DNA from 2 places in the Mesorhizobium sp. M2A.F.Ca.ET.046.03.2.1 genome. Region 1 is predicted to be linked to the other one. Evidence: predicted binding sites of a transcription regulator. Region 1 holds the regulator's gene; the other holds the start of a gene.
The links. Region 1 encodes LexA, which represses DNA repair genes until DNA is damaged. Its sites were predicted from a motif close to TGTTCNNNNTGTGTTCNG; they were not measured.
Positions count from the first base shown of each region.

Region 2: the regulator LexA is predicted to act here: its motif matches at 5,329-5,346, upstream of ruvC (crossover junction endodeoxyribonuclease RuvC).

Region 1 covers NZ_CP034449.1:6,443,000-6,450,087, forward strand. The annotation lists gene EJ072_RS30735 (ComEC/Rec2 family competence protein) at 1-1,860, shown strand, start outside; gene lexA (transcriptional repressor LexA) at 1,854-2,588, opposite strand; gene kynU (kynureninase) at 3,043-4,290, shown strand; gene EJ072_RS30750 (alpha/beta hydrolase) at 4,350-5,180, shown strand; gene glp (gephyrin-like molybdotransferase Glp) at 5,235-6,440, opposite strand; gene moaC (cyclic pyranopterin monophosphate synthase MoaC) at 6,440-6,919, opposite strand; gene trpC (indole-3-glycerol phosphate synthase TrpC) at 6,922-7,088, opposite strand, start outside.
Region 2 covers NZ_CP034449.1:3,893,905-3,900,992, reverse strand. The annotation lists gene ybgC (tol-pal system-associated acyl-CoA thioesterase) at 101-571, opposite strand; gene EJ072_RS18600 (cellulase family glycosylhydrolase) at 625-1,875, shown strand; gene EJ072_RS18595 (metallophosphoesterase) at 2,029-2,931, opposite strand; gene ruvB (Holliday junction branch migration DNA helicase RuvB) at 3,066-4,103, opposite strand; gene ruvA (Holliday junction branch migration protein RuvA) at 4,147-4,767, opposite strand; gene ruvC (crossover junction endodeoxyribonuclease RuvC) at 4,778-5,287, opposite strand; gene EJ072_RS18575 (glycosyltransferase family 2 protein) at 5,761-6,825, opposite strand.

The sequences.
Region 1 (7,088 bases):
GAGCACCCGACGCTGCGCTACGCGCCGGACCGCGTTCGGCTGTCGGCGCGCAGGATCCCGTCCGGCATGACGGCAGGGTCGATGCTGACCGGCTATGCCAAGCTGCTGCCGCCGACCGGTCCGGTACGCCCGGACAGCTATGACTTTTCCTTCGACAGCTACTTTAGCGGCATCGGCGGCAGCGGCTTTTTCCTGGGCGATCCAAAGCTGTTGGCTCCGGCTTCGACTGCGCCAACGGGGGCACCCTTCGGCGCGCGCATTGCGTCGGCCGTGGAAAACGCGCGCGAAGGGATCGCCGACCACATCCGGAGCAGCATTGGCGGGTCCGAAGGCGAGATCGCGGCGGCGCTGATCGTCGGCGTGCGCGCCGGCATTCCGGAAGCGATCAACGAGTCGATGCGACGGACCGGCATCTATCACATCATATCGATCTCCGGCCTGCACATGGCGCTGGTGGCCGGCACGATCATGTTCCTGCTGCGCGGCGCCTTCGCGTTGTTTCCGGATTTCTCGTCCCGCCGCCCGGTGAAGAAATACGCCGCGGCGATCGCGCTGGCCTCGATCGCCGCTTACCTCGTCATCTCCGGCATCGTGGTGGCGGCCGAGCGAAGCTTCATCATGCTTGCGGTTATGCTTGTAGCGGTGCTCTTCGACCGCGCGGCTTTGACGATGCGCAACCTGGCAATCTCGGCGATTGCCGTCATCCTTGTCTCGCCACATGAAGTGGTCGGCCCGAGCTTCCAGATGTCCTTCGCCGCCACCGCGGCCCTGGTCGGCGCCTATGCCGGCTTTGCCGATTATCGCGCCGGCAAAACGACCGCGCCGCCGGTGAAGCGTTCGTTCCTGAAGTTCCTGTCGCGAAAACTAGCGGTTGGCGTGGGCGGCGCCGCTGTGACCTCGCTCATCGCCGGCAGCGCGACATTGCTGTTTGCGATCTGGCATTTTCAGCGCGTGTCGCCGCTCAGCCTGCTCGCCAATCTGGCGGTCATGCCGATCGTCTCGCTGATTGTCATGCCGTTCGCCGTGTTGAGCGCGCTCGCCATGCCGTTCGGCTTCGACGGTCCCTTCCTCTATGTGATGGGCAAGGGCCTGACAGCGATGATCGCCATTTCGGCATGGATTTCCGACCGCTCGCCAGTCGATGCAGTGGGATTGATCTCGATCCAGTCGGTGCTGCTGGCGACAATCGCGCTCGTCATCGCGACCATGGCCACCACCTGGCTGAGGCTCGCCGCTGTGCCCTTCGCGCTCGCCGCGCTGTTGGCGATCCCGCATGTGCGCACGCCGGATGTGCTGATCTCGGAGGACGCGCATCTCGTGGCGATGCCGATCGGTGGCGGCGAGCTTGCCGTCAACCGCGAACGCTCCAACGAGTTCACCACCGACAACTGGAAGCGGGCGCTGAAGGCCGAGGCCATCGTGCCGCCCGAGACATTTGCCAAGGATGCGCTCGATATCGCCGACCCGGTCGACCTGCCGCCCGGCTCGCCCTTCTATTGCACCGGCGACCTCTGCATTGGCCGGCATCCGTCCGGCGCGATCGTCGCGCTCGCCGAAAACCGCGACAGCGCACGGCCCGCCTGCGGCTTTGCCGATCTCATCGTCATCAACGATGCGACGGCCTACAATCCCTGCTGGGATGAGCGCGTGCTTGTCGTCACCAAGCGCCAACTGGCGCGTGACGGCAGTGCCGCCGTCTTCTTCGATCCGCAATCGGCAACCGCGCGAGCAGCCATCCAATATGCCGTCGAGCAGCCTTACCGGCCCTGGCACGAGCAGCGGAAGTACACTCGCGAGGCGAGGGGACTGGCGCCTTACGAAAAGCCAGAGAGGGCCAAGTCCTCGCAGCCGGATCAGTAGCGCCTGATCAGCCCGACGAGCTTGCCCTGCACCTTGACCCGATCCGGCCCGAAGATGCGGGTTTCGTAGGCCGGGTTGGCGGCCTCCAACGCGATCGAGGCGCCCTTGCGGCGGAAGCGCTTGAGTGTCGCTTCCTCATCGTCGACGAGCGCCACCACGATCTCGCCCGGGCTCGCCGTGCTGGCGTTACGGATGATGACGGTGTCGCCGTCGAAGATGCCGGCCTCGATCATCGAGTCGCCCTTGACCTCCAGCGCATAGTGCTCGCCGCCCATGATCATGTCCGGCGGGACCGAGATCGAATGCGTCTGGTGCTGGATGGCGTCGATTGGCACACCGGCGGCGATGCGGCCCATCACCGGAATGGACACGGCCGAAGCGGCGTCGTCATCATTGCTGGGTGTCGGCGTACGCGAGGGCGCTGCCGGCTTGACCTGTCGGCTTAGATTGCCCTGGCCGCCCTGGATGACGCTTGGCGAAAATTTCTTCGCGGCATTCAGGCCGGGAGCGATCGAGTCGGGCAGGCGCAAGACCTCCAGCGCGCGCGCCCGGTTCGGTAGCCGGCGAATGAAGCCGCGTTCTTCCAGCGCCGTGATCAGCCGATGGATGCCGGACTTTGAGGCGAGGTCGAGCGCTTCCTTCATCTCGTCGAAGGATGGAGGGATCCCGCTCTCCTTCAGGCGTTCATGGATGAACATCAGGAGTTCATGTTGTTTGCGCGTCAGCATTGGCGGCCCCCACGGGTTCCGAAACCAGAATCAGAAAAACAAACCCAGAACAAACACTATCTGTTCCAGTTGTGTTCCGCAACCGTTTAAAGTTTAATGAATTTCTTAAGGCGGGCGAAAGAATGTTGCATCCGACGGTGCCTGGCCGCCACCGGTTGGGCTGTGTCATTTATTCCGCTCGATTTTGCAATTCTCCTTATGCTGAAATTGAGAGGCGACATCGTCGCGGAGGTGCTGAAGGGATCCAGTCAGCTGACCCAACCATGTACCGTAACGTGAACGAAACGAACTCAAAATGCCAACCTTGGCGACGATTCCGATCCTCAGCCTTTGCCGTCTATGGACCAGCTAATATAGGACAGAAGGTTCTTGCCGGGTTGCGGACGGTGATGGGACAACCGCCTTGGTCGCCGGAGGGATGTAGCGGCCTGGGTCGAAATGGAGGCGGTAGCACATGAGGGGAATTCCCGATCTTGCCGAGGTCGAGGCGATGGACGCTGCGGACCCGCTGCGCCCCTTGCGCGATCGCTTTGTTCTGCCGGAAGGGGTGATATACCTTGATGGCAATTCACTGGGCGCCGCTTCGATCAATGTCTTCAACGAGATCGAGACGGCCGCGAAGCAGGAATGGGCGCAGGATATCATCCGTGCCTGGAACACCGCCGGCTGGTTCGACATGCCTGTCCAGCTGGGCGACCGGCTCGGGCGTCTGATCGGCGCCGCGCCTGGCCAGACGGTGGTATGCGACACCACCTCGATCAACATCTACAAGGTCCTGCATGCGGCGCTCGCGATGCGACCCGACCGCTCGGTGATCGTTGCCGAAGGCGACAGCTTTCCGACCGACCTCTACATGGCGGAGGGGGTGTCCTCGACGCGGCCCGGCGCGGTGCTGCGGCTCGAGGGCGTCGATGCGCCGACGATCGAGGAACTGATCGACGACCGTGTCGCGGTCATCCTGGTCAACCACGTCAATTACAAGTCCGGCCGGTTGCGCGATATGGCGGCCCTGACCCGCAAGGCCCATGACGCCGGCGCGCTGATCGTCTGGGACCTCTGCCACACGGCCGGCGCCCTGCCGGTGGATCTCGACGGCTCGAATGCCGATTTCGCGATCGGCTGCACCTACAAATATCTCAATGGCGGACCGGGCGCGCCTGCCTTCATCTATGCCGCCACCCGCCATCATCACGACATCAGCCAGCCGCTCAGCGGCTGGTGGGGCCATGCCCGACCGTTCGCGTTCGAGCAGGGTTATGCCGCCGGCACGGGCATCCGGCGATTCCTGTGCGGAACGCAGCCGATGCTGTCGATGCGGGCGCTGAAAGGTTCGCTGGATCTCTGGGACGAAGTCGACATGACTGCCGTGCGCGAGAAGAGCGTCGCGCTGACGGATCTGTTCATCCGCCTTGTCGAAGCTCGATGCGGCGCGTTCGGTCTCGAGCTAGAAAGCCCGCGCAACGGCGCCGAGCGCGGCAGCCAGGTGTCGTTCGCCCATCCACATGGCTACCAGGTGATGCGCGCCTTGATCGAGCGCGGCGTGATCGGCGATTTCCGCGCGCCGTCGACCGTTCGCTTCGGCTTCACGCCACTCTATGTCGGCTACCGGGATGTCTGGGCCGCCGTCGAGGTGCTGGAAGACATCCTGCGCACGAGCGCCTGGCAGGAGGCGCGCTATGCGATCAAGGAGGCCGTCACCTGACTTCGAATGGCATGCCGAACAAAGACAACTCGAAATCGATCAGATCGCAGGAGGGGCCGGTGCTGGGACTCCGCATTGTCGACTGGGATGACGCCTACGCCAACGGCGCGAACATCGCTGGCGGCGACCGCTGGCCGGCGGCCTGGGACGGCCCAGCTCAGGCATTTCGCGAAAAGCTGTTGGCGCAGGGCAGGGCGCGGCTCGACATCGTCTATGGCGAGGCGCCGCGCAGCCGGTTCGATCTCTTCCTCCCGCCTGCCGCGCCGAAGGGGCTCGTCGTGTTCATCCATGGCGGCTACTGGATGGAATCGGACAAGACATCCTGGTCGCATCTGGCCGCCGGCGCTGTCGGCCGCGGCTTTGCCGTCGTCATGCCTTCCTATACGCTGTGCCCGCGAACCAGGATCGGCGGCATCGTCAATGAAGTCGCGGCCGCGATCGGCAAAGCGGCGGCCATGGTCGAGGGACCGCTGATGCTGACCGGACATTCGGCCGGCGGACATCTCGCCAGCCGGATGGCGACGACGACTTCGCCGCTGGGCGCCATGGTGGCGCAACGCATACGCAAGGTCGTTTCGATTTCAGGCCTGCACGACCTTCGGTCGTTGATGTTCACGGCTTTGAACGAGACGCTGAACATCGACGAACGGGAAGCGTTTAGCGAAAGCCCGGCGCTGCTGCGGCCCGTGCAAGGAACCCGCATCACCTGTTGGGTCGGCGGCGGCGAGCGCTCGGAATTCCTGCGCCAGAGCGTATTGCTCGCCAACATCTGGAGGGGGCTTGGCGCCGCTACCCAGTCAGTTGTCGAGCCGGATCGGCATCATTTCAACGTCGTCGATGGTCTCGCAGATCCGGACCATCCCCTGACCCGAACGCTGGTCGAAGAATAGAGACGTATCACATCGACTGCGTCGACATGTTAGCGGATCGATTGCATCGACGCATTAGCGCAGCATAAGCACGCTGCATTCGGCGCCAACCTCCGCAGCCAGCGCAAAGGGCTCGCGCATGATCAGGCCGTTGGCGTCGGCGAGCATCCTGAGCATCGAGGAGTCCTGGATGCCGAACGGCGTCGCGACCAGGGTGCCGGCGTCCTCGCGCACCACGGCGCGAACATAGTCCTGCCTGAGATCGTTAGCCGGCATCGCGGCGCCCAGCCTGGCCGTTCGCACGTCCTGCCTGAAATTGCGGCCGCCGAGCCGGGCAAGCAGCGGCTTCAGGAAGAGCTGCGAGCAGACGATGCTGGCCACCGGATTGCCTGGCAGGCCGATGCAGCGGACATTGCCAAGCCGGCCGAACATCAACGGTTTGCCGGGGCGCATGGCGATCTTCCAGAAGTCGAGCCGCATGCCCTCGCTGGTCAGCACGTCATGGATCAGGTCGTGATCGCCGACCGAGGCACCGCCCAGCGTGACGATGACATCCGGGCCCGCCTGGACCGCTCTCCTGACCAGCGCGGCGATCGCCTCCTTGCGGTCGGCGGCGATGCCGAGATCGAGTGCGCGTGCGCCAACCGACTGGGCGGCGGCGGCAACGCCATAGGCATTCGACGAAATGATCTGATCGGGGCCGAGCGTGCTGCCCGGCGGCAGCAATTCATCGCCGGTGGCGATGATCGCGACCAGCGGCTGGCGCACGACATTCAAGGCAGGGTGGTTGGCAGAAGCCGCCAGCGAAAGGGCCGCCGCGTCGAGCACGCGACCATTTCCGAGCAGCACGTCGCCCTCGCTGAAGTCGAGCCCGCGGCGCCGGACATTGCGTGCTTGCGCGGTCGGCTCCGTCACCTCGATCCTGCCATTGCCGAGGTCGCGGACGTTTTCCTGGATGACGATGGTGTCGGCGCCTTCAGGCAGCGGCGCGCCGGTGAAGATGCGCACGGCCTGGCCTTTGCCGACGGTTCCGGAGAAACCGCGCCCGGCAGGCGCCATGCCTATCACTTCCAATTGCGCTGGCGCTGAAGCGACGTCGGCGGAACGCGCGGCATAACCATCCATCGCGGAGGCGTTGAAGGGCGGCTGCGTGCGCAGCGCCACAACCGGTTCCGCCAGGACCCGCCCGGCCGCGTCCGCCAGCGGAATGCTTTCGCCCGGCAAAGGCGCTGCGCCGTCGAGCAGGCGCGCGAGCGCTTCGGCGACCGGTACCAGCGCCATCAGGCATCCGCCTTGTAGTCACCGGATTTGCCGCCGGTCTTCTCGACCAGCCGGACACCGGAAATCACCATGCCGCGATCCACCGCCTTGGCCATGTCGTAGATGGTGAGGCAGGCGACCGAGGCGGCGGTCAGCGCTTCCATCTCCACGCCGGTCTTGCCGGTGACGCGGGCGAGCGCTGTCACCTTGAGGCCGGGCAGCGAATGGTCCGGCTCGATCTCGACGGCCACTTTGGTCAGAAGCAGCGGATGGCAAAGCGGGATCAGCTCATGCGTCTTCTTCGCTGACATGATCCCGGCGATGCGGGCGGTGCCCAGCACATCGCCTTTCTTGGCGTCGCCGGCCAGAATCATCTCCAGCGTTTCGGGCCGCATCGAGACAAAGCCCTCGGCGATTGCCGTGCGGGTCGTCTCGGCCTTGTCGCCGACATCGACCATGTTGGCTTCGCCCTTGGCGCCGAGATGGGTGAGGGCGGGCATTCTCAAACCGCCTCGGCCGCTGCCTTGCCTGTCAGCAGAAGCTTGGTCGCGGCAGCTACGTCCGCCTGCCGCATCAGGCTCTCGCCGACGAGGAAAGTACCGATCTTGCTCTTCTCCAACCGGCGGCAATCCTGATGCGTGAAGATGCCGCTCTCGCTGACCAGCAGCC
Region 2 (7,088 bases), 2.5 Mb from region 1:
GTGGTCTCCGGTTTTCCGATAAGGACGTGCGGCAGTTAGAAACTACGTGAGCACCGGAAGCGCAGGAAGCCATCATTCGCAGGCCGGCATCACCTGAATATCAGCGTACCCGAGGCATGAAGGCGGCAATCCACTCCCTTGGAAACCGTTTCGGGCGCCCGCTTTCGCCGACGATCGCCGCCTCGACTTTCGCCTCGACCAGCACCTCGCCGCCGCGCTTCAGTTGCTGGCCCATGAAGATGCGGGCGCCGGAGATGTCGTCGGTGCGCGTGTCGATGGTCAGGATGTCGTCCATGCGGGCCGGCGAGCGGAAGTCGATTTCCATGCGCCGCACCACCCAGACGATGCGCTCGCCATGCTTGCCGTCCAGCAGCTCGGTGTGGTGGACGCCGGTCAGCCGCAGATAGTCGGAGCGGCCGCGCTCGAGGAACTCGAGATAGCGCGCATGGTAGACGACGCCGGAGAAATCGGTGTCGGCATAATAGACCCTCGCCATCAGCCGGTGGCCGAAATCCGTCAGCGCGCCGGAAAGCCCGGCGCTGAGCGCCGCCGATTCACCATGATCGTCCATCGCGCTTTCCTTTTTCGGCCCAGAAGGGCAGGTGTCTCTCGCGCGGGAACGGGATGGCACTGTTGGGCACGATGATCAAGAGCTTGATGGCGGCGCTGCTTGCGCTCGGCGCGCTGGCGCTGCCGGCCGGGGCAGCGACGTTCTCGATGAAACGCGGCCTCAATCTCGACCGATGGGTCACCTGGCCCACCGAGGACAAATGGAGCGATCGCCGGGCGATCCTGCCTTATCCGGAGTGGCGCAAATTCCTCAAGCAGGACGACCTCAAGGCGCTCAAGGATGCCGGTCTCGATTTCCTGCGCATGCCGGTCGATCCCTCGCCCTTTCTCTCGGACCGGACCGAAGCGCTTCGCGACGACCTCTATGCCAGCGTGCTCGACTCGGCGCGCATGATCAACCGCGCCGGCCTGAAGGTGATCGTCGACCTGCATCTGATCCCCGCGGGCGGCGACCGCAAGATCGGCATGGGGCAGGTGATGGACGGTCCGGCGACGTTCGACGCCTATGCCGAGGTCGTGCGCAACATGGCAAAGACGCTGGCCCGGGAAGATCCGAAGCAGGTCGCGCTGGAGCTGATGAACGAGCCGATCGTCGATTGCGACGCGAACGGCACCAACCTTTGGCCCGACCGCCAGAAAAAGCTGTTCGCGGCCGCGCGAGCTTCCGCCACCAGGCTCACGCTGATCCTGACCGGCGGCTGCTTTTCAAACGCGGAGTCCCTGGCCAGGATCGACCCCGGGACGATCCCCGACGACAACATCATCTGGACCTTCCATTCCTACGACCCGTTCCTTCTGACACACCAGGGAGCGACCTGGGCCGGCGATTTCATCCAATACGTCACCGGCCTGCCCTATCCGCTCACAGCCGTTCCCAAGCCGCAATTGGACGTGACGCTGGACACGATCCGCGATCGGATCAAGGCCGAGGCGCCCTGGGCGCGGCAGAGCGGCATGCTCGCCTATCTCGACGAACAGGTGGCAGCGATGGACAGTCCCGAAAAGCTGGCCGCCGTCATGGATGCGCCGTTCAGGACGGTCGACGCCTGGGCGAAGGCCAACGGCATCAAGCCTCAGGATATCACGCTTGGCGAATTCGGCATGATCCGCAAGGAATACGGCAACGGCTTCGTCATGCCGGCAGCGTACCGCGCCGCCTATGTGGGCTACATGATCGCCCGCGCCGAGGCGTATGGTTTTTCCTGGTCGGTGTGGAGCTATGGCGGCGCCTTCGGCGTCGTCGATGCGTTCGACGGCGAGAAGGCGGAACCCAATGTGATGGATGTGATCAGGTCGCTGCGGTAAGGCAGCAAACCAAGGCGTACCGAGATTCAGGTCAGGCCGAGTCGAGAATGGCGGGTTCCGAGAACCGGAGCGGAGCGTACTTAAAGTACGTGAGCACCGGAAGCGCAGGAAACCGGCATTCGCAGGCCGGCCTCACCTGAATATCGGTACGCCTTAGCCAAGATCGATTTGGAGTATCTCCGGCCGCACACCGAAACGGACCGGCGCAATGCTGAAGCCGAGACCGCCCGAGACGATCAGGTTGCGGTCGTTCTCGACGACATGGCCATAGGCATAGCGGTTGCCATAGGCGGAAGGCACGACCGGCGAATAGCCGAACAGCCGCACCTGTCCGCCATGGGTGTGACCGGACAGCGTCAGCGAAACCCGCCAGGGCACCTTTGGAAAGATGTCCGGCTCATGCGCGAGCAGGATGATGGGATCCCTGTCGCCGACCTTGGCCAACGTGCCGGGAAGATCGTCGAGGCCGGTGAGCCCCCTGCGGCCCTTGGCCCTGTCCGGCAGCAGCGCAATCTGGTCGGCCAGCCCGGCAATCCAAAAGCCTTTGCCGTCCTTTTCCAGCCGCACGACGTCGTTCTCCAGCACCGGAATGCCGACAGCCTCGAGCGCCTTGCGGGAAATTGTCGGCCCTGCCCCAGCCGCCTGTGCCGAGCGATCCTCCCACCAGTCGTGATTGCCGAGGATCGAGAACACGCCGAGCGGCGCCTTCAGCCCGGAGAGCGCCGGCGCCCATTCGGATGCGTTCACCCAGCCGGTCACCATGCGGGTTCCCGCAGGATAATCGCCAAGCATGACGATGACATCCGGCTGCAGCGCATTGGCCTGCTCTGCAAGCGCCGCGATCCGCTCCGGCGTCATCCAGGGCCGGCAGGCGTGGATGTCGGCCAGCGCCACGACGCGCAGCTTGAGTCCGGCCGGCCAGTGCGGCGGCGTCAGCGCGTAGCGCTTCACACGCGTCAGCAGCATCGGCTCGATGCCGACCGCATAGGCGCCGAGCGACACCATGGCGAAGGCCGAGCCGCCGACAAGGCGCAGGAAACCGCGTCTGGTGATCATGGAACGGCCCAAGCCCCTTGGGTTTCTACCAGGAAGCTGCCTTAAAGGCGGCAATTGCGCCCTGAGCTGGGCCAAGGCGCGCAGATTCTGCGCAGATCGGCCCCTTGCTTGGCCGAGCGGCGAACAAATCTGCGTTACTCTTCCTGGAACAGGCTGATCTGCTGCTGCGCGATATCCTTTGGCGGGTCGAGCCCCAGATGCCGCCAGGCATTGGCGGTCAGCACGCGCCCGCGCGGCGTGCGCTGGATGAAACCCTGCTGGATGAGATAGGGCTCGATGATGTCCTCGATAGCGTCGCGCGGCTCCGAAAGCCCGGCCGCGATCGTCTCGATGCCGACCGGCCCGCCGCCGAAATTGCGCGCGATCATCGACAGATAGCGGCGGTCGAGCGCGTCGAGGCCGAGCGCATCGACCTCCAGCCTGGTCAGCGCCTCGTCGGCGATCTTGCGGTCGACATGCGCGGCACCGGCGACGCTGGCGAAGTCGCGCACGCGGCGCAAGAGCCGGCCGGCGATGCGCGGCGTGCCGCGCGCGCGGCGCGCGATCTCGACCGCCCCGTCGTCGCCGAGTGGCATCGAGAGGATCCGGGCGCCGCGGCGCACGATCTGCTCCAGCTCCTCGACCGTGTAGAAATTGAGCCGCACCGGAATGCCGAACCGGTCGCGCAGCGGATTGGTCAAGAGCCCGAGCCGGGTTGTCGCCGCGACCAAGGTGAAACGGGCAAGGTCGATCTTGACCGAGCGCGCCGCCGGCCCCTCGCCGATGATCAGGTCGAGCTGAAAATCCTCCATCGCCGGATAGAGGATCTCCTCGACCGCCGGGTTGAGGCGGTGGATCTCGTCGATGAAGAGCACATCGCGCTCCTCCAGATTGGTGAGCAGCGCGGCAAGGTCGCCGGCCTTGGCGATGACCGGGCCGGAGGTCGAGCGGAAGTTGACGCCGAGCTCGCGCGCCATGATCTGCGCCAGCGTCGTCTTGCCGAGCCCCGGCGGGCCGACGAAAAGCACATGGTCGAGCGCCTCGCCGCGGCTCTTGGCAGCATCGACGAAGACCTTGAGATTGGCGCGCACCGCAGCCTGGCCGACGAACTCGTCGAGCGACTGCGGCCGCAGCGTCTGCTCGGCATCCTCGCCGCGCTTGTCGGGTGCAATGAGGCGGGGCGAAAGGCTCATGCCGCCTTCCTTGCATAGGACCGCTGGCGGGACAAGCGTCGCCTCATCGCGCCAGTTCCTTGAGCCCGAAACGGATCAACTTCGAGGCATCCGCTCCGTCGCCGGCCGACTTCAGCGCCGCCGCGACCGCGTTTGCCGCTATGTCGCGCGAATAGCCGAGATTGACGAGCGCCGAGACCGCATCCGTGATCGGCGCGGCCGCGACGCCTTCGCCGAGTTCCTGCTTGAGGCCGATCGTGCCGGTCGCCGCGCCAGCATAGGCCGGCGCCTTGGTGCGCAATTCGGTGACGATGCGCTCGGCCACCTTCTTGCCCACGCCGGGCGCGCGGGAAACCATGGCGATGTCGCGCAGCGCGATGGCGTTGGCGAGGTCGGCCGGCGCCAGCGTCGACAGCACCGCCAACGCCACCTTGGCGCCGACGCCCTGCACATTGTTCATCAAAAGCCGGAACCACTCGCGCTCCAGCCCCGTCTGGAAGCCGTAGAGCCGGATCATGTCCTCGCGCACATAGGTCTCGATGAAAAGCACCACCGCCTCGCCGGGCGACGGCAGTGATGCCAGCGTGCGCGCCGAGCAATGGGCGACATAGCCGACGCCATGCACGTCGATGACGCAGCTATCTTCGTCGATCTCGTCCAGCATGCCTTTCAGCTTGCCGATCATGATTTTCCCCTCACCCCGAAACCGCCATCCGATAGGCGACACTCGGACGATGATGCGCATGGCAGATGGCGATGGCCAGGGCGTCGGCAGCATCATCCGTGTCGAAGACCGCCTTCGGCATCAGCACCTTGACCATCATATGGATCTGCTTCTTCTCGCCATGGCCGACGCCGATCACCGCCTTCTTGACCGCATTGGGCGCGTATTCGGCGACGACCAGCCCGGCGCGCGCCGGCACCAGCATGGCGATGCCGCGCGCCTGGCCGAGCTTCAGGGTCGCCGTCGCGTCCTTGTTGACGAAGGTCTGTTCGACCGCGGCCTCATGCGGCATGGCCTGATGCAGCACCTCGGCCAGCCCGTCATGCAATTGGCAGAGCCGCGTCGCGAGCGGCGCCTTGTCATCCGAGCGCACGGTGCCGGACGCGACGAAGCGCAGCGAATTGCCGAGGCTATCGATGATGCCCCATCCGGTGCGCCTCAGGCCCGGATCGATGCCGATGATGCGAATCGCTTCCCCCATGCGCCAAGTTTAACCTCGGCGGCAAGCGATGCCAGCGAAATGTGAACAAACCGGAAACGGTCGCGATCCCAAGATCGCGCCTGACCGGTGTCGCAGGCCGTAGGGGATTTGGCCGGTCGGCTCTGTTGGCGTTGGCAGGCGGAATTGCGTTGGAGATTGGCCGAAACGCCCTTTGCGATCGTCATTCCAGGGCGGAGCAGGAGCGAAGCTCCGTCGCGAAGACCCTGGAATCCATGCCGTTACCTTCGCCAAGGCGTGCAACGGAGCAGAATTCTGCACCGTGGCGCCGCGTTCAAGTCACGGCATGGATTCTATGGTCTGCGCCGCGTCGCTTCGCTCCTTGCTCCGCCATAGAATGACGAGGTTGGGGCGGCTTCAACCAATCTCCAGCGTTTGCGCTGATTTCACGCAAATGAATGGAAAATCTTGCGCCAAGACAAACAGCAACCTTTCAAAATCCCTGTGTCGCGAACCTAGTTCGTCACGCGACGGATGGTTTTCGACAGCCGCGTGAGAACCGCCGGCCGGGACGACGCGACCAGCTTCCATGCCAGCACCGCATTGCCCATGCGCCGCGGCAGGATTCCGATGCTGAGGAACCAGGCCGCCAGGGCAGCCCGCCGCCGCCAGGATGCGTTCATTTCCAGGCTGGCGGCGGCGCCCGCTCTTGCCAGGCCCAGCCGGGAGTCGGTTTCAACCGGATGCTGGGGCTCATCGACGCAGAGCGAAGCCAGCCGCTCTTCCAGGTGAACCGGATCGTGAAGGCCGGCATCCGGCGGCATGGTCAAGCCGATCTCGGCCGCCCGGTCGGACAGGGCTTCGAGGCGCCGGAAGTCATGCTGCATGCGCCAGCGCGCCCGCTCGGCAAGCTTCTCGTCGAAGACCGAATGGTTGGAGCCGTGGATGCGGTAGGCGCCAAGGCAGGTGTCGATGGATTTCACTTCTCCGTGAAGCGGCGCCAGTGTCGCCAGATAGCCATCGGCGCCTTGCCGGAAATCGCTTTCAGGCATGGGCATTATCGGTTCCAGCGCCTCGCGGTCGAACGCCAGCCCGCTTGTCACCGTCGTACGGTAGCGCCCCTTGCGCAACAATTCCGGCACGACGTCGCCTGAATCGAACGGCTGTTCGGGAGGGGGAAAGACATCCTTGATCTGCTGGTCCTCATCAACGAGATGCAGCCGGAATTGCGCCTGGGCGACATCTGCATCCCACTCGTCCAGGACCTCGGAGACGGCGTTCGGATAGAGATAATCGTCGGCGTCCAGGAAAAGGATGATCGCCCCGGTGCTCGCCTCGAATCCGGTGTTGAATGCTGCGCCATGCCCGCCATTCCTGCGCCTCAGGCACGGGCGGATCTTGTCGCCATAGGATTCGATGACGGCCACCGACGCATCGGTCGAAGCGTCGTCGACGACCACGACCTCGACATTTCGGTGGTCCTGCTCCAACGCGCTGTCGATGGCGCGCCCGAGAAACTGTTCGTAATTGTAGTTAGGGATGATGATCGATACCGGAATGCGGTCCAATGGCGAATGCACGGGATCAAGCCTCGCAATCTGCTTTGGTCACAGTGACGGTGATTTTCTTGCAAATCCGGCTCGGGTCGACCCGGCTGCGGCGAACGGCTCCAACTAGAGGCCTATCGCTTCCAGGCAAGGGTGATCTTTCTCGCGAAGGTGGGCACGGCCTTCAATGCGCCGAAAGCTGCTGCCGCAACATCGAAAAGTGGCTGGAGGCCAGAGGCGCTTGATTTGCGCCGATCACGGCTCGATGGGGGAAGCCGCCCGCGCTACTCAGCGTT